4 regions of the Thalassospira marina genome follow, and region 4 is predicted to be linked to each of the others. Evidence: riboswitches for the same ligand, from Rfam matches in the RefSeq annotation. Region 4 holds a riboswitch; each other region holds the start of a gene.
The links. A riboswitch is a leader RNA that binds a small molecule or an ion and turns the genes downstream of it on or off. The one in region 4 is predicted to bind cobalamin.
Positions count from the first base shown of each region.

Region 1: another riboswitch for cobalamin. It lies ahead of CSC3H3_RS01215 (ribonucleoside-diphosphate reductase subunit alpha); the one in region 4 lies ahead of CSC3H3_RS02295 (energy-coupling factor ABC transporter permease).
Region 2: another riboswitch for cobalamin. It lies ahead of cobU (bifunctional adenosylcobinamide kinase/adenosylcobinamide-phosphate guanylyltransferase); the one in region 4 lies ahead of CSC3H3_RS02295 (energy-coupling factor ABC transporter permease).
Region 3: another riboswitch for cobalamin. It lies ahead of metE (5-methyltetrahydropteroyltriglutamate--homocysteine S-methyltransferase); the one in region 4 lies ahead of CSC3H3_RS02295 (energy-coupling factor ABC transporter permease).

Region 1 covers NZ_CP024199.1:284,551-288,909, reverse strand. Annotated here, with positions in the region: gene CSC3H3_RS01220 (DJ-1/PfpI family protein) at 303-1,133, shown strand; cobalamin riboswitch at 2,021-2,234, shown strand; gene CSC3H3_RS01215 (ribonucleoside-diphosphate reductase subunit alpha) at 2,336-4,359, shown strand, end outside.
Region 2 covers NZ_CP024199.1:4,441,934-4,446,292, reverse strand. Annotated here, with positions in the region: gene cobN (cobaltochelatase subunit CobN) at 1-458, opposite strand, end outside; gene cobW (cobalamin biosynthesis protein CobW) at 603-1,643, opposite strand; gene cobU (bifunctional adenosylcobinamide kinase/adenosylcobinamide-phosphate guanylyltransferase) at 1,690-2,217, opposite strand; cobalamin riboswitch at 2,275-2,479, opposite strand; gene CSC3H3_RS20250 (hypothetical protein) at 2,967-3,593, shown strand; gene CSC3H3_RS20245 (histidine phosphatase family protein) at 3,764-4,359, opposite strand, start outside.
Region 3 covers NZ_CP024199.1:276,697-281,055, forward strand. Annotated here, with positions in the region: gene secD (protein translocase subunit SecD) at 1-849, opposite strand, end outside; gene CSC3H3_RS24290 (hypothetical protein) at 954-1,385, opposite strand; gene CSC3H3_RS24295 (hypothetical protein) at 1,553-1,708, opposite strand; cobalamin riboswitch at 2,162-2,381, shown strand; gene metE (5-methyltetrahydropteroyltriglutamate--homocysteine S-methyltransferase) at 2,494-4,359, shown strand, end outside.
Region 4 covers NZ_CP024199.1:516,919-521,277, reverse strand. Annotated here, with positions in the region: gene CSC3H3_RS02300 (ABCB family ABC transporter ATP-binding protein/permease) at 1-1,066, opposite strand, end outside; gene CSC3H3_RS02295 (energy-coupling factor ABC transporter permease) at 1,303-1,989, opposite strand; cobalamin riboswitch at 2,045-2,249, opposite strand; gene CSC3H3_RS02290 (glutamate-5-semialdehyde dehydrogenase) at 2,454-3,740, shown strand; gene CSC3H3_RS02285 (nicotinate-nucleotide adenylyltransferase) at 3,740-4,348, shown strand; gene rsfS (ribosome silencing factor) at 4,352-4,359, shown strand, end outside.

The DNA of each region.
Region 1 (4,359 bases), 230 kb from region 4:
CCCGCCCTGTGTCGGTTTGTCGTCCTTAACCATAGTGGAGTAGACAATCAGGGAAGTGTTTTATTCCACTTCTGTTGAGATTTTTTTTCCTGGCAGGCAAATGAAACAAAGATGTTCGCTCTCGCGATTCCTCAATCAACAAGCACATCACATTAACTTGAGAGCGCTTAACAAATATTTTTGGGAATAATTGAGCTTCCACCTTGTCCATCTTTAACAGTTAACGGAAATACCCAAACAAACTTCATAAATCGCGGCTTTTAATTCGATGTCAAACGCGCGACCATATCGGGAGAAGATAAATGGATGAAATGCTCAATCGCAGAAGTTTCCTGTCCTTTGCAACTGCAGGAGCTGCTGCGGCTACATTACCTGTGGCATTATCCGGCATGGCCCATGCTGAAGATAAAACCCGACCAGCACCCCATATGATGCCAATTCCTGCTGATGCGCCAAACGTGGCAATATTGATCCATCCAGGCATGGTCGCACTTGATTTGGTTGGCCCGCTCACCGTTCTGACAATTCTACGCTGCCGAATATTCCTGGTTTGGAAAGATAAGTCACCGATTGCGACCGAACTTGGTTTTTCGGTTCCCCCCACACACACCTTTAATGAATGTCCTAACGACCTTGATGTATTGCTCGTTCCCGGTGGTACGATAGGAACCATCGCCTATATGAATGACCCGGTAGTTATTGATTTCCTAGCTGACAGAGGATCTCGCGCGAAATGGGTTAGTGCATTTTGCACCGGCTCCATCACACTGGCCGCATCTGGATTGTTAAATGGTTACGATGCCACAGGTTACTGGGCACTGACCCGTTTTCTCCCTCTGATGGGCGCAAGACATGTTGACCAACGTGTCGTCGTTGACCGTAATCGTATTACCGCAGGTGGCACGACAGCAGGCATTGATTGCGCCCTTGTCATTGCCACCAAACTCAAGGATGAGGAAGCTGCACGACGAGTTGCATTAATTCTTGAATATTCGCCCCAGCCCCCTTTTCACAACGGCACCCCCGCAGAAGCCGGGCCTGAACGCACCCAAAAAGCACTAGAACATCGCAAAGGCCGCGATGCAGAAGTTGAAAGAGAAGCAATGCTCGCAGGACAACGCCTAGGAATATAAGGAGTATCGGCCATTACGGCCGCTTTGATTAAACGATCCGGAATACTCCATCACAACCCTCATGATGAATTTCCCTTAGGTATTGAAAGCGCGCACTCCCAGCCCAGCGCAAACAGAGCTCCCCCAACCTGCGACGCCTGACAGTTTTTCCCAATGGGCAAAAGCAACGCTTTAGCGGGCGATACAAACTCTTACTGTCAAAAACGACACTATTGTCTAACCGTTACAACCGAAGCGCGTGATCAGCTAAAAAGCAAATAGAACTGTGCCGGATAGGTAAGACTGTCCGGCTATTTTCATTCCAGCAAAAACTATTGCTCAGAAATACCAATCTTCGTTGATTGATTACACCGTCCGATTGTTGCCAATAGCCACCTGAGTGATTATTTTCCCGGAGCCATTCTGGAACCAGGCTAAATGAACAACGACGCCACAAGATTAACAGCACAGACCAAGTTAACAGCAGCGGCTCGTTCTCCATTGCAATGGATAATGCTGTGCCTGGCGCTTCTCGGCCTGACCATTGTTGGCGGAAGTCTGGCAACGTCAACGACAGGCATAACTCCTGAAACATTCAGGCCCGCATGCACCAACAACCAGAACATACGGGTTTCCTGAAAAACAGGGTGTTCTCCCCGCTGGTGGTGACTATTACGTACTGACTTCCCGACACGCCGCAAGAAAAAAGCATCCGCCATTCAGCGATCCGTCGTTCAATGCTGGCTACTCACGACCGCTCTTATCAAACAACCTCGAACATTGAGTCATCGCCGGACCGATATTAATGACATCATGACCCCAAATGTTTCGGGGATTCCCGCAAATTGCAGACAACCGTCTGCATCTGTCAATAAGACATATATATTGACGAAAAAACCAATATGAACGCAATATATAGACATCACGGTCCTTCGATATTCTCGAAGGCTAAGAGGGAATACGGTGAGCCACAGTCCCTGTGGCAATGCCGAAGCTGCCCCCGCAACTGTAAGCGGCGAGTTTGCATCCTTTTATGTCACTGAAACAAATTTCGTTTCGGGAAGGCTGGATGCAAGCGCCATAACCGCAAGCCAGGAGACCTGCCGTGATGGAATTTATCGTTCACGGGCGGGGTGTCCCAGTGGAGCGCTTGTAACTGGCAATTCATGCCAATATTGCTGCATGCGTCCGCGTGGCCTTTGCCCCCTTTTACGGGGTAAACAATGTCAGACCTACTTGAACAGGAACTTCTTGTACGTTCCTTTCATCCAGAACACTTCTCAGATTCCAGTAAGTCTTTATCAGGCGAGAACACCTATCAGGTGATCCGCCGGAACGGATCTGTTACCGACTTTAACCCGGCCAAAATCAAAACCGCGCTAACAAAAGCGTTTTTGGCCGCCGAGGGTGAAACGGCGTCAGGTTCTCACCGGGTACACGATATTATCGATGATATGACCCAACAGGTATCATCGGTGCTTCTGCGCCGGGCAGCCCCGGGACACACCCTTCAGATCGAAGATATTCAGGATCAGGTTGAACTCGCCCTGATGCGCAGTGAACATCACAAAGTCGCACGGGCCTATGTCCTGTATCGTGAAGATCGCGCCCGTGAGCGCGCCAAAGTTGAAGGGCGTAAAAAGAAAAAGAAGGGCAACCAGCCAAACCTCAATGTCAAAAATGCTGACGGCACGCTTGCGCCGCTTGATTTTGACCGACTGGCAACCGTTATCGATGAAGCCTGCGCCAATCTTGAAGGTGTATCTGCCGATCCTGTTTTTGAGGAAACGAAACGGAACCTTTATGACGGTGTATCCGTCGCGGAATTGGCGCTGGCCCCGATCATGGCAGCGCGCACCTTTGTTGAACGCGAACCGAATTATGCGTTTGTCAGTGCACGCCTATTGCTTGACAAGTTACGATATGAAGCACTGAGTTTCCTCAGTGATCGCCCGGACCAGGCGACACAAAGCGAAATGCAAGATCGCTACGCAACCTATTTCCCAGCGGCTTTAAAAGCCGGCATTGATGCCGGATTGATAGACCCGGAACTAGCGCGCTTTGATCTTAAAAAGATCAGTGCTGCAATCAAACCCGACCGCGACCTGAATTTCCAGTATCTGGGATTGCAAACGCTATATGACCGTTATTTCCTGCATATTAAAGGAACCCGGTTCGAGCTTCCCCAGGCCTTTTTCATGCGCGTCGCTATGGGTCTTGCCATCCGCGAGGTAAACCGTGAAGACAAGGCCATCGAATTTTATGACCAGCTTTCCAGCTTTGTCTTCATGGCATCCACACCCACGCTGTTCAATTCGGGAACATGCCGGCCGCAATTATCCTCCTGCTTCCTGACAACGGTGCCTGATGATCTGGAAGGCATTTTCAAATCCATTCGCGACAATGCGCTTCTGGCCAAATATTCGGGCGGCCTGGGTAATGACTGGACCCCGGTACGCGGCCTTGGTGCCCATATCAAAGGCACGAACGGAGAAAGCCAGGGCGTGGTGCCGTTCCTGAAGGTCGCCAACGACACCGCCATTGCGGTTAACCAGGGCGGTAAGCGCAAGGGGGCAGTTTGCGCCTATCTGGAGACCTGGCATATCGATATCGAAGAATTTCTCGACCTTCGCAAAAACACCGGCGATGACCGCCGTCGCACCCATGACATGAACACGGCCAACTGGGTGCCGGATCTGTTTATGGAACGTGTCGTCAATGATGGCTCATGGACACTTTTTTCACCAGATGACACACCCGATTTGCACGATCTATATGGCAACGCATTTAAAGCAGCCTACGAAGCCTATGAGGACAAAACCGTCGCAGGCCAGATCACTAATTTCAAAACCATCCGTGCGGTTGACTTGTGGCGCAGGATGCTCACCATGCTGTTTGAAACAGGACATCCCTGGATCACCTTCAAGGATCCCTGCAATATCCGGTCCCCGCAGCAGCATCGCGGTGTTGTTCATTCCTCCAACCTGTGCACCGAAATCACCCTAAATACGTCACATGACGAGGTTGCAGTCTGCAATCTCGGCTCAGTCAACCTTGCCGCACATGTCACGGAAAAGGGCATTGACCATGCCAAACTTGCCAAAACGGTTAAAACCGCCATGCGCATGCTTGACAACGTGGTTGATATCAACTTTTACACCATTCCCGAGGCACGATATTCCAATCTGCGTCATCGCCCGGTCGGCCTTGGCCTGATGGGTTTCCAGGACGCCTTGCAAACCATGAA
Region 2 (4,359 bases), 610 kb from region 4:
TTGCCCGGCCCGCCTTCAACCAGATAGCGCCAAACCTGTTGCCATGCCTGGCCTTTGACGGTCGACAGCGACAGCAATTCGGCATCGGGCTGGTCATCGCCGGGAAGCAGCAGTAACGGAATGTAGCGTTCGCGCGCCAGTGCGACGAATTGTTCAATGCCATATTCCCAATAGCCGCGCCCGCCCAGCACCCGCACAATGATGAAACGGGCATGGGACACCACATCATCGATATAAAGATCGACCGACATGTTATGCCCCAGCTGCAACAGACTGGCGAGGCGCAGCGACGGTACCTTGCCGGGAAATTCGGCATTCAGGTGCCCCTGTGCCGTTGCCAGACAGGCCAGTTCGGATTCCGCCGCCGAAAGGATAACCACATCACCGGGGCGTTGGCCCAGATCAACGGCCTCGCTGCCATCGGTGATCATTCCCGGCTGTGCGGCAAGTAAGTGCATGAATAAGGCCTGTCTGCAAAGGGATGGGCATTAAATTATCTGGCCCAAAAACAGCGGCAGCGCATGATCACTGCCGCAATTTTCGGGCACAAAGGGAGCATGCCTGAAGCATTAAGGCTGCTGCCTTTCAGGGTTTAAAGTGGATCAGGCCGCCAGAATGGCGCTGGTAATTGCCTGCTGGTCCATATCATGCAGGCCAATCACCACCAGACGCGACTGGCGGGTTTCGTTTTCCTGCCAGGGGCGGTCAAAATAGCGCTGGAAGCGTTCACCAACACCCTGCACCACATGGCGCATCGGCTTGCCCGGCACATGGACAAACCCCTTGATGCGCAAAACGTCAAATTCCCGCACCACATTGATCAGGCGCTTTTCAAGGGCAGCAGGGTCCGTGACATCATCAAGCGTGACGACAAAGCTTTCAAAATCGTCGTGGTCATGCTCATGGCCGTCATCATGATGGGACGGGCGGCTATCAAGGTCATCCTCGGCGGCGGCCCCCAGGCCGAGCAGCACGGCATTTTCAATGCGCGCATGTTCGGTCGCAATGATTTTGACCGACGGGCGTTTCAGCTCGGCCCGAATATCGGCCTCGACCCTGCTTTTTTCATCGCCGGTCAGAAGGTCGGTTTTGTTTAAAACCACCATATCGGCGCAATGAAGCTGTTCTTCAAACAGTTCTTCAAGCGGGCTTTCGTGATCCAGGTTTTCATCGGCCTCGCGCAGGGCCTGGACTGCGTCGTGATCATGGGCAAACAGGCCATCGCGCAGGGCGGCGGCATCAAGCACGGCAACAACGCCATCGACCGTCACACGCGAACGGATTTCCGGCCAGTTAAAGGCCTTTACCAGCGGCTTGGGTAGGGCAAGACCAGATGTTTCGATAACGATATGATCAGGCGGGGTATCGCGATCCAGCAGCTTTTGCATGGTCGGTACAAAGTCATCGGCCACGGTGCAACAGATGCAGCCATTGGCAAGTTCCAGAACGTCTTCTTCGGCACAGCCTTCAATGCCGCAGCCATTGATGACTTCCATATCCACGCCAACATCACCAAATTCATTGATAATCAGGGCGATACGCTTGCCACCGGCATTTTCCAGCATATTGCGGATCATGGTGGTTTTGCCGGCCCCCAAAAAGCCGGTAATCACGGTTGCGGGAATTTTACCCAAATGCGCCATTATCTTTAAATCCTTGAAAAACCGGGTATCACATACCGGATTGAAATTATTTAACACTCATTGGAATGCCCGCAACCACCAGCGTCACCTGACGCGAAAGTGCGGCAATGCGCTGATGCAGGCGCCCGGCATGGTCGCGAAAGGCACGCGCCATTGCGTTTTCCGGTACAATGCCAAAGCCAACCTCGTTTGAGACCAGCAAAACCGGCAAAGCCAGCCGGGGCAAAAGCGCGCAAAGGCGCTCGATCTCGGCCTCGATATCGTGCTCGCCAATCATAAGGTTGGTCAGCCACAGGGTCAGGCAATCCACCAGAACCGGACCTTCGCTTTGCTGATCAAGGCGTTCAAGCACACCGCACAAATCATGCGGTTCCTCGATCGTGGCCCAAAGCGGGCCGCGGCGCTGTTTATGATGGGCAATACGATCGGCCATTTCATCGTCCCAGGCGCGTCCGGTGGCAATATAGGTGCCCCCGCCTGCCGCAATGACCATATCCTCGGCAAATTTGCTTTTGCCGGAACGTGCGCCACCCAATATCAGGTGAACGCCATTTTCAATAACCTTTGGGGCCATGGCCCGTTCCTTGCGCTATGGTCTCCACCCGAGACCCGGTTGCAGTTGATGCCCAATGATCGGGCATCACCACTGGCAGGTTTCCTGGCTTCGGGCATGTCGGTCATTTCCCTTCCCAAAGGGGGTTATCCCATCCTTCAGTGGGTGGCAGGTTTTTCTGCCGCAAATGACCCATCCCGTTACAGTTGCGGGGGCAGCATCGGTCTTGCACCGATTTCCCGTTACCAGTCGGCGCGGCGACACTAGCCCAAAAGACTCTCGATTAGAAGGCCCCGCGTCGCATTGGCGTTTTTCTCCCAATAGGAGAACAGGCGAGTCCCGCCAACCGCACCGGTTGTTAAACACATTAAATTCAGTGTGTTAGGGGGTTTCCTGCGAAATAAAAAATTGGCCCGTCACAAACGCGAAAATTTTGGTGCATCCGCCAGACCAAAAACCCCTGATCACCGCAGATATCAAGGACCGGTGCAGAACCGGACCTATATCCAACCCGCACGGGGTAAGCCCCGGCAACTTAAAGAATAAGTCCGCCCTAGACGAAAGGTCAGTATTTGTAAGAATTGATATGTTGAGGCCATTTTGTCTTTGAGGGAACATCGGAGCCATAAAAAGGAATGTAAACACACCGGGAAAACCCGGGTGTAGGGGACCCGAGCGCTGTCTGCATACCGTCATTCCAGATAACTTTAAAATTGTTTGTCCCGATGGCTTTAGAACACTATGTCGAAAAGATTCGCGCTCAGGAAATATTGATCTGGCAGACCACGTCACGCCGTGACATGTGGACCAAGCTGCTTGACCGGCTTCAAAACGATGCGCCGCATTTCTCCAGCTTTCTGGAGCAACATGCCGACGACAATGAAGTAGTGCTGCGCCGCCGCCAGGTGCGCGCGCTTTACAAGGCTGACCCCGAACTGGGAATGGTTGCGGCCATTATCTGGACGCATGCCCGTGGTATCCGCGTTAACGCTCTTTCGCTGCTGGTGCGCGACCTGCCAACCCTGGTCGAGCTGTTTGACCGCGACGATTTCAGTGATGAATCGCTCAACCATTTGCTGGGCCAGCCGGGTATTTCCGTCCCCACCGCCAGCAAAATGCTGTCAGCCTGCGGTAAAAACTTTGATGGCATTCCCGCTGCCATCCTTGATGATTCAATTTCAGCCGCAATTGAAAGCTCTGAATTCGCCGAAGATTTCCCGCGCACCAACCTGTTGCGCGGCAAAGCCCGCAGCCGCCCGCTTGATTATTACAAAGCCTATCTTGCCGATCTGAACGATCTTGCGATCAAACACGATATCTCGCATGACAATCTTGATCGCTTCCTTGCCGAATTCACCGGCAATGGCGAAACCATCGCCAGCCGCAAATCGGCCTGATTGTTTACAATCACCGCATGTTTCACAGGCCCAACCGGCCATTGTTTACCAAAGCGACAATGGCCGGGCCTGAATGCGCGACAAACCTGCCACAACAATTCGATATCGATATAAAATCGGCGGCGGGTCAGCCCGTAACGCGATTATACAGGAAGCACCGGAAAAACCAGTTAATCCTGGCAAAGCTGCAAATTCACCCCGCCAATCCGCCAACCGGGGTTTTCCGGCGCATCAAGGTAATCAATGCGCGTCAGTCCCAGCGGGGAAATATCAAACGACAAGGCAGCCGACGGTTTAAGCCCCAGAACTTGGGCAAGAATGGCGCGTATTGTCCCGCCATGTAAAACAGCCACAATATCGCATCCCACATGGTTCTGGTTAAGCCTGCCAAAGGCCTTTACCGCCCGCTCTGCCAACTGGTTAAAACTTTCACCATTTGGCGGGATGGCATTGGCATAATCATCCCAAAACTGGCGGGCTTGATCTGTCGGGATATCCGCCCATCGAAGCCCTTCCCAGTCACCGAAATTCTGTTCACCCAATTCGGGCACCTGAATTGGGTCATCAGCTGCCCGCGCCGTATCTTCGCCGGATTGTTTTGAACCACGCAAATCCTGCACCTGATTTAGGGTATCGATGCTTCTGGAAAGCGTGCTGGTGATATAAACCGGGTTACGGGGCAGAGTTGCGGCCAAAAATTCCAGTGCGGGGCGGTTATGAAAAACCGCCTTAAGGTCGGTCGCGCCATAAATCACACCTGCCGGGT
Region 3 (4,359 bases), 240 kb from region 4:
CCGGGTTGCACCAGAACCGTCAAAGCGGAAATTAACAATTGGGCGCTGGTTTTGTGGATCAAAGCCTGCATGTGCATCTGTCAGGTGTTCGCCCGTCAGCGTTGCGCTACGTTCGACAGTATAATTTTGTCCGTCTTTGCCTTTCAGTGTTATCAGGCTGGGTGAAGACTGAGAATTCCGTTCCGCGGGAGAAACCACAAGATAAAAGCCAAGTTTCGCCGTGCTGCCTAGAAGCTGGCGAACCTGGGCAGGGTTTTGCACGCCGGGAAGCTGCACAAGAACGCGGTCAGCACCAACACGTTGAATAGTCGGTTCGGCAATGCCGATCTGATCTATCCGGCTGCGGATAATCTCAAGGCTTTGTTGTGCGCTAGCATTAACCCTGTTTCGTATCCCCTCGTCAGAGAGGGTTATTGTAAGAGTGTGACCGTCGCCAGTGGTTTCCAGGTATTCAGGAGCCGGGCGATTGCCGGGAGTTTCAACCATTTTGTCGGTGAGACTTTTCAGGGCTTCACGGGTTGATTGCACTTCGTCAGAATTGCTTAAGGCAATGATAATGCCATGTTCTTTTGTTTTTACGCTGAGGGTCCGGATCGCCGCTTTTTTCAGCGTGTCCGATATTTCCTTTCGGGTGATGTCCAGTCTTTCTCGGATCATTTCATCTGTATCGATTTCAAGGACGAGATGAGAGCCGCCCCTAAGATCAAGACCAAGTGAAAGCTGTTTAGAGGGTAGGAAGGATGGCCATTGTGCCAACTGTTGGGAAGAGAGCAGATTTGGTAGCGCTGTGAGGAAACCCAAAAGTAGGATCAGGGCATAGAACACCACACGCCATGTCGAATTTCGCATGACAAAACTCCGGACAGTGAACCGGTCGTGAAAGATCCGTCACTGTCGTCTGATAACTTTGATTTATCGCGCCTGATGGCATGAAACGATGTAGGGCTGAGAAATCAGACGGTGAAAGGTGGAGACCGTGGTGCATAAGGTGCGAGCGACCGTGAAACGCGATTGTCATCGTTCGAAAAGGGACAAAAACGCGATGTAAGGCATACCAGAAGCTGAGCAGTCTGGTTGGCCCCAGCATTGAACGACGGATCGCTGAATGGCGGATGCTTTTTTCCTGCGGCGTGTCGGGAAGTCAGTACGTAATAGTCACCACCAGCGGGGAGAACACCCTGTTTTTCAGGAAACCCGTATGTTCTGGTTGTTGGTGCATGCGGGCTGAATGTTTCAGGAGTTATGCCTGTCGTTGACGTTGCCAGACTTCCGCCAATAATGGTCAGGCCGAGAAGCACCAGGCACAGCATTATCCATTGCAACGGAGAACGAGCCGCTGCTGTTAACTTGGTCTGTGCTGTTGATCTTGTGGCGTCGTTGTTCATTTAGCCTAGTTCCGGAATGGCTCCGGGAAAATAATCACTCAGGTGGCTATTGGCAACAATCGGATGGTCTAATCAATCAACGAAGATTGGTATTTCGGAGCAATAGTTTTTGCTGGAATGAAAATACCCGGACAGTCTTAACGATCCGGCACAGTTCTATTTGGTTTTTAGCTGATCACGCGTTTTAGTGCCGTAATTCGGCTTAACAACAGAAAATCTAGCGCGATGATGCTCAAATGGGTGAGGCCTGCCACTGGGTAGGCCAAGGACAGACCGGGCACCGCCACAATCGCATCTTTCCAAAGCGTGATGTCTTCGGGCATTCGCGGGACGCCTTGTCGTCCCGCGCCAGTTGTCAGATGTTTTCATCACATAATGATGCCGCGGGCAAATGGTGAGAATGGTGATTGGTGCAAGACAGTTCACGACAAAGTTCCAGGTACCAGCCTGGCTTTTATGCAGGGCAATGCCCTATGCCACGAGCCTGGCATTAGGCGAATAAACCTGAGGGATCAACGCCGTCGTTGTTGAGTGCCTCTGCCATCAGGGTTTGGACACCTGTATCGCCCTTGCGCGGAGAGACTTGATATTGCTCGTTAAAGCCATTGCTGTTTGCTTATTGGACGTCAGTATCAAGCGTTACCGGTTGGGAAACGCCGTTTCTACCGAAAGAGATGCACATGCCTCGGTGTCAAAAATTAGAGTATCGCTGTTTTCCCAATAAGGACATAAAGAAATGTTTATATTGTTATTGACGGCGAGCGTTATTTTTTGCAATTGTTCCATCTGTCGACGGTTCTTTCGTGCCAACTGGCATGAAAGCTAAGAGGGAATTCGGTGCGCTATTGTTTCGATGGCAATGCCGAAGCTGCCCCCGCAACTGTAAGCGGCGAGTTTTTATCCATCTGGTGTCACTGAAATATCCGATATTTCGGGAAGGCAGGATGAAAGCGTTGACCCGTAAGCCAGGAGACCTGCCTGCGACCTCATATTACATCCTCGGGCGGGGTGCCCCGGTGGAGTATTGTACACTCTACCAGGCTTTACTGCATGGGAGGGCGTACGTGCTTTCGCCAGGCCTTTGCCCCCATTTGATTGGGGTAAGCCTATGTCAGCTAAAATTCAAATTCCTGTCTCCACACTGGGCACGCCCAGAATCGGACCACGCCGCGAGCTTAAATTTGTGCTCGAAGAGTTCTGGTCGGGTAAATTGGACCTGAAAGGTTTGCAGGAAAAGACGGCCGCGTTACGGTGTGCAAACTGGGCGCGTCAAAACTCGCTTGGTGTCGAAAACATCCCGAGTAACGATTTTTCCCTTTACGATCATGTGCTTGATACCTGTGCCATGGTCGGAGCAATTCCCGATATTTATGACTGGCAGGGCGGTCTTATACAACCATCGACCTATTTCGCGATGGCTCGTGGCGAAACTCAGGAGGATTCCTGCTGTGGCAAGTCCGTGCGGAAAGGTATTCCTGCGCTGGAAATGACCAAATGGTTTGATACCAATTATCACTTTATGGTCCCTGAACTTTCGCCAGATCAGCACTTTGCACTTGCATCAACAAAAGCCGTTGACGAGTTTCGGGAGGCTAAATGCCTTGGTTTTAAAACCCGGCCGGTATTGCTGGGCCCGGTGTCTTTTCTGAAGCTCGCAAAATCAAAAGAAGCGGACTTTAACCCGGTAATGCTCTTGGATCGCCTGCTGCCGGTATATGAAGAAGTGCTGCGCCAACTGCGTGATAGCGGTGCAAAATGGGTCCAGATTGATGAGCCCTGTCTCGTTCTGGATTTGTCTGAAACAGACCGTGCAGCGTATCGAAAAGCCTATCATGTTTTAAATGAAACCGTATCGAACCTGAACCTGATGCTTACGACCTATTTCGGAAAGCTGGGTGATAATTTGTCGACCGCGCTGTCATTACCTGTCGCGGGCTTGCATGTCGACCTGGTGCGTGCGCCCGAACAACTGGAAGATGTTATTGCTGGTGCGTCGCCAGAGCAGGTGATTTCTCTCGGTGTCATTGATGGCCGCAATATCTGGCGGGCAGACCTTCAGGCGATTTATGATTGGCTTCTGCCAATTCTTGCAGACCATCAGGACAGGCAGTTTGAATTGGCGCCGTCCTGTTCTCTTTTGCATGTTCCCATAGATTTGGAACTGGAGAAGGAACTTGATCCGGACCTTAAAAGCTGGCTTGCATTTTCCGTCCAAAAAATAGCTGAACTTAAAATCCTGGCGCGTGCTTTTGCGCAGGGTGTCAGTGTAGTTGCAGGCGAGTTTCTGGCGGCTTCGAATGCAATTGCAGCAAGGCGGACATCTGAAAAAGTTCATAACCGATTGGTGACAGGGCGTGTTTTGGGAATCACACCGAACATGTCGCAGCGCCGGAACCCGTTCCCGGTACGGCGTGATTTACAGCAGAAGAAGCTGAAACTACCTGCATTTCCGACGACCACGATTGGGTCATTCCCGCAAACACCGGAAGTACGTAAGTCGCGTGCAGCTTTCGCAAATGGCAGCCTGACATCAGACGCCTATGATGCTTTTGTAAGGTCCGAAACTGAGGCGGCAATCCGTTGGCAAGAAGACCTCGGGATTGATGTGTTGGTGCATGGCGAATTTGAACGTAATGATATGGTTCAGTATTTCGGTGAAAAGCTGGCCGGTTATGCATTCACCAAGTATGGTTGGGTTCAGAGTTATGGGTCACGCTATGTTCGTCCGCCAGTTATTTTCGGAGATGTTTCAAGACCGGAACCCATGACGGTGAAATGGTCACGATATGCCCAGTCGTTAACGGATCTGCCTGTTAAAGGCATGCTCACCGGACCGGTAACCATGTTGCAATGGTCTTTTGTTCGCGATGATCTGCCAAGGCGTGATGTTTGTGCCCAGATTGCATTTGCGCTGCGAGACGAAGTAATTGACCTTGAAGCTGCGAGCATCGGGCTTATTCAGATTGATGAACCA
Region 4 (4,359 bases):
GCGATGAGGCGCGGTCTTCGACCTCCTTGCCAACATCCAGCAGGGAAAACATGCGTTCCATGTCGGTAAGGGACTGTTTGATCTGGCGATAAACAAAACCCAGAAAGTTCAGCGGCATATACAGCTGCAGCAGGTAGGTATTGACCAACACGAAGTCACCCACCGTCATACTGCCGTTTTTAACCCCGTTTGCCGCCAGCAGCATATTCAACACCAGCCCGACCGCAATAATGGCCCCCTGGCCGATATTCAGCTTGGAAAGGGATTCCTGGGATTTGACAGCCGCAACCTCGTATCCACGCAGCGCCTTGTCATAGCGAGAGGATTCATGGGCTTCGTTGCTGAAATATTTGACCGTTTCATAATTGATCAGACTGTCGATGGCCTTGGTATTGGCCTCGTCATCGCGCTGGTTCATTTCACGGCGAAATTTCATGCGCCATTCGGTCACGATCAGCGTGAAGGCAATATAGATGACGATGGTGACAAACGTGATTAACGCGAACCACACATCGTAAAGCACCCACAGAATGATCGAAACCATCACGATTTCAAGCAGGGTGGGCAGAATGTTAAACAGCATGAAGGACAGCAGAAATTCGATGCCCTTTACGCCACGTTCAATCGCGCGCGAAAGCCCGCCCATTTGCCGGTCCAGATGGAACCGCAAAGACAGTGCATGCAAATGTTCAAATACGCCAAGGGCCGCATTGCGAATGGCACGCTGGGCCACCTTGGCAAAAACGGCATCACGAATTTCGCCAAAGGCCGATGACAAAACCCGCACCAGGCCATAGCCGATAATCAGACTGACCGGCACGGTCACCAACGCGGCTGCCGCATCACCCGCTGCTGCTGCCTTGCCCCCGCCCAGGGCATCGACCGCATATTTATACAAAACCGGGACATAAACGTTCGCCACCTTTGCCCCCACCAGGAACAAAAGTGCCACAACGACACGTATTTTTAATTCGCTTTCACCCTTGGGCCACAGATAGGGCAAAAAGGTTTTGATCACGCCCAGATCGGCGCGGGCGGATGATTCTTTGGCACCCGTTTGTTTCACTTCTTCTTCCTTGTCATACCCGTCCCCGATATGGGCGTTGCGCCAGATAACCGGCCGCGTTCTCGAAATTTCCCCTTACCCATGATCCACAAATGGCCCGTAAACCGCAATTTGGCAAGCATCGCTATATGAAGATGCACCAGACAGAGGCAAAACCCACCGCCATAACGGCCACAAAAAAGGCGTCCCCCGCACAGCAGGGAACGCCCAACGCAGTCTATATCAGGCCAGATGGCTTAGGCGGAATGCGCCGAACCATAAAGGCGGCGTTCAAACAGGCCACTGTCGCGGAACCGATAAAGCGACTTGGCAACAGCAAGCACGGCAAGGTCGATCAGCGGTTCAACCAGAACAACGGTCATATAGGCCGCGCCAAAGCTGACAACATGGGCGATGTTGGTTGCGCCAAAACCCTGGCCATAAAAGGCCCAAAATGCGACCCAGCACACAATACCCCCCTGATAGGAGGTCGAAAGTGCCAGTGCCTGCACATAGGACACATCCTTGTAGGCGGTTTTCGCCGGGATGATTTTGTTGGCAAGTACGCCCATGGCAAATAACGGCACCAGCAGCGTGGTCAGGTTGATGCCATATTGCGGCAGATCGAAGGGGGCAAAAAACAGCCCCTGGATTAGAAGGCCAAGTGCCAGGCCAATGGCCGCAGGTGCCGCCCCGAAAATCAGAAACAGGGTCGAGCCCAGAATAAGGTGAACTTCCGAAACCCCGACCGGATGATGCGGCAGAACTTCAAAAAACACAAAAACAAGCAATGTGGTGATTACACTGCGCGCCAGAAGCGAGCCCAGACCATCGCGCTTGACGGTATCGACAGCCATTTTACCGGCCACCCCAACCGCACCGGTTGCGGTTGCATAGCTTAGCGCGATTTTGGCACCATCAACGACACCAGGTTCAATATGCATGACTAATTCCTTTCTTGCACCCACCGTGCATGGACGCACCGGCACACCGGTTACGTCGGTTATAAATATTCGGGCAGGTCTCCTGACTGGTGCCGATTGTTGCAATTCCGCCTTCCCGGGATGATCCCAGTGACATCAAGGAAGCAACCGGCACTTACAGTTGCGGGGGCAGTTATGGACTGGGCAAATTGCCTTCACCATATTCCCTATTATTCCCGGCAGGCCAAAGCCGCCGTGAAACCCGAAGTTTCAAGGTAACAGACCGACACACGGACGGGTACGAATTTTCACCCGCCTTTGCCAAAAAAGCGCACAGTTTATATCCGTAATAAAGCGCAGGGATGTGGCACACCAAGGTGATTGCAGTTCCCGGGCACCCGGACTATGTTGCTAATTTGTTGACGATTTTACAATTTAAGGCCGCACCATCCCAAAAGGTGGTGCCCAATGACGGAAACAGGACCATGACGGCACTTGCCAGCACCGAAAACCAGGACATTCAACAATTGATGCTTAGCATCGGTATCGCCGCGCGCGATGCAGCCCTGATTTTGGCACAGGTCCCGTCACAGCCAAAAATTGATGCCCTTAATATTGCTGCCCGCCTGATCCGCGAAAATGCCAGCCAGATTCTGGCTGCCAATGCCATTGATATGGAAGGTGGCCGCAAAAAGGGCCTGACCGCCGCCCTGCTGGACCGGCTGGAGCTGAACCCCGCCCGGGTTGAAGCCATGGCAAAGGGCGTTGAGGACGTTGCCAAACAGAATGACCCGGTTGGCCTGGAAATGGCACGCTGGAGCCCCGAACATAACGGGCTGGATATTGCGCGTGTGTGTGTACCGCTGGGTGTGATCGGCATCATTTATGAAAGCCGCCCCAATGTAACGGCCGATGCCGCCGCGATGTGCCTGAAATCAGGTAATGCCGCCATTTTGCGGGGTGGTTCGGAAAGCTTTAATTCGTCCCGTGCGATTTTTGAATGCATGAAGCAGGGCGTGGTCGAAGCTGGCCTGCCCGAAGCCTGCATTCAGATGATCCCGGTGACGGACCGTGCCGCCGTGGGCGAGATGCTGAAACTTTCCGATTATATCGATGTGATCGTGCCGCGCGGGGGCAAGTCGCTTATTCAGCGCATCACGGATGAAAGCCGCATTCCGCTGTTCAAACATCTTGAAGGGCTGTGCCACACCTATATCCATGCCAGTGCCGACCCGGCAAAGATTTGCGATATCGTTGTCAATGCCAAGATGCGCCGTGTCGGTGTGTGTGGCTCAACCGAAACCATTTTGATTGACCGTGACGTTGTTGCCAGCCTGCTGCCGCAGGTGATTGCCGCCCTGAAGGATGCCGGTTGTGAAATGCGCGGCGATGAAACCGTTTGCAGCCTGGATGACGCGATCAAACCGGCGACCGAGGAAGACTGGTCAACCGAATATCTCGATGCGATTGTATCGATCAAAACGGTTGATGGCGTGAAAGATGCCATCCATCACATCAATCATTACGGATCGCACCATACCGATGCCATCCTGGCCGAAGACACAAATGCAGCCGAAGCCTTCCTGAACGGGGTGGATAGCGGCATTGTTATTGTCAACGCATCGACCCAGTTTGCCGACGGCGGTGAATTTGGCATGGGGGCGGAAATTGGCATTTCGACAGGCAAGCTGCATGCCCGCGGCCCGGTTGGTGTCGAACAGCTCACCAGCTATAAATATGTGGTGCGTGGCAAGGGGCAAACACGCCCGTGATGAAGGTTCGCATTCCGCGCCGTCATAATGCGCCACCCCGAGTCGGATTACTGGGCGGGTCGTTCAACCCCGCCCACGAGGGGCATTTGCACATCTCGCTTGAGGCGTTAAAGCGCCTTGAGCTTGATGAAGTGTGGTGGCTGGTATCGCCGCAGAACCCGTTAAAGTCCCGCCAGGGCATGGCAGGACAGGCCGAACGCTTTGATTCGGCGGAAATGATCGCACAACATCCCCGCATTGTCGTTTCTGCAATTGAAACCCAGTTAGGGACAAGCTATACGGCCGACACACTTGCAGCCTTGCAGCGGCGTTTTACCCAAACGCGATTTGTCTGGCTGATGGGGGCGGATAACCTGGCTCAGTTTCATCGCTGGAAGTTCTGGCAAAAGCTGATCCACTGCGCGCCCATTGCGGTTCTTGATCGCGAGGGTTATTCTAATAAAGCATTGCGTGGCACTGCGGCAAAGCGTATGGAACGCTGGCGCATTGCCGCAGAAAAGGCAGGTCTGCTGGCCGATATGGATACGCCAGCTTGGGTTTACCTGCCGATACGGCGCCATCCGGCCTCTTCAACGGCAATTCGTGCCGAAGGCCGGTGGCAGGTTTGACCTGTGGGTGT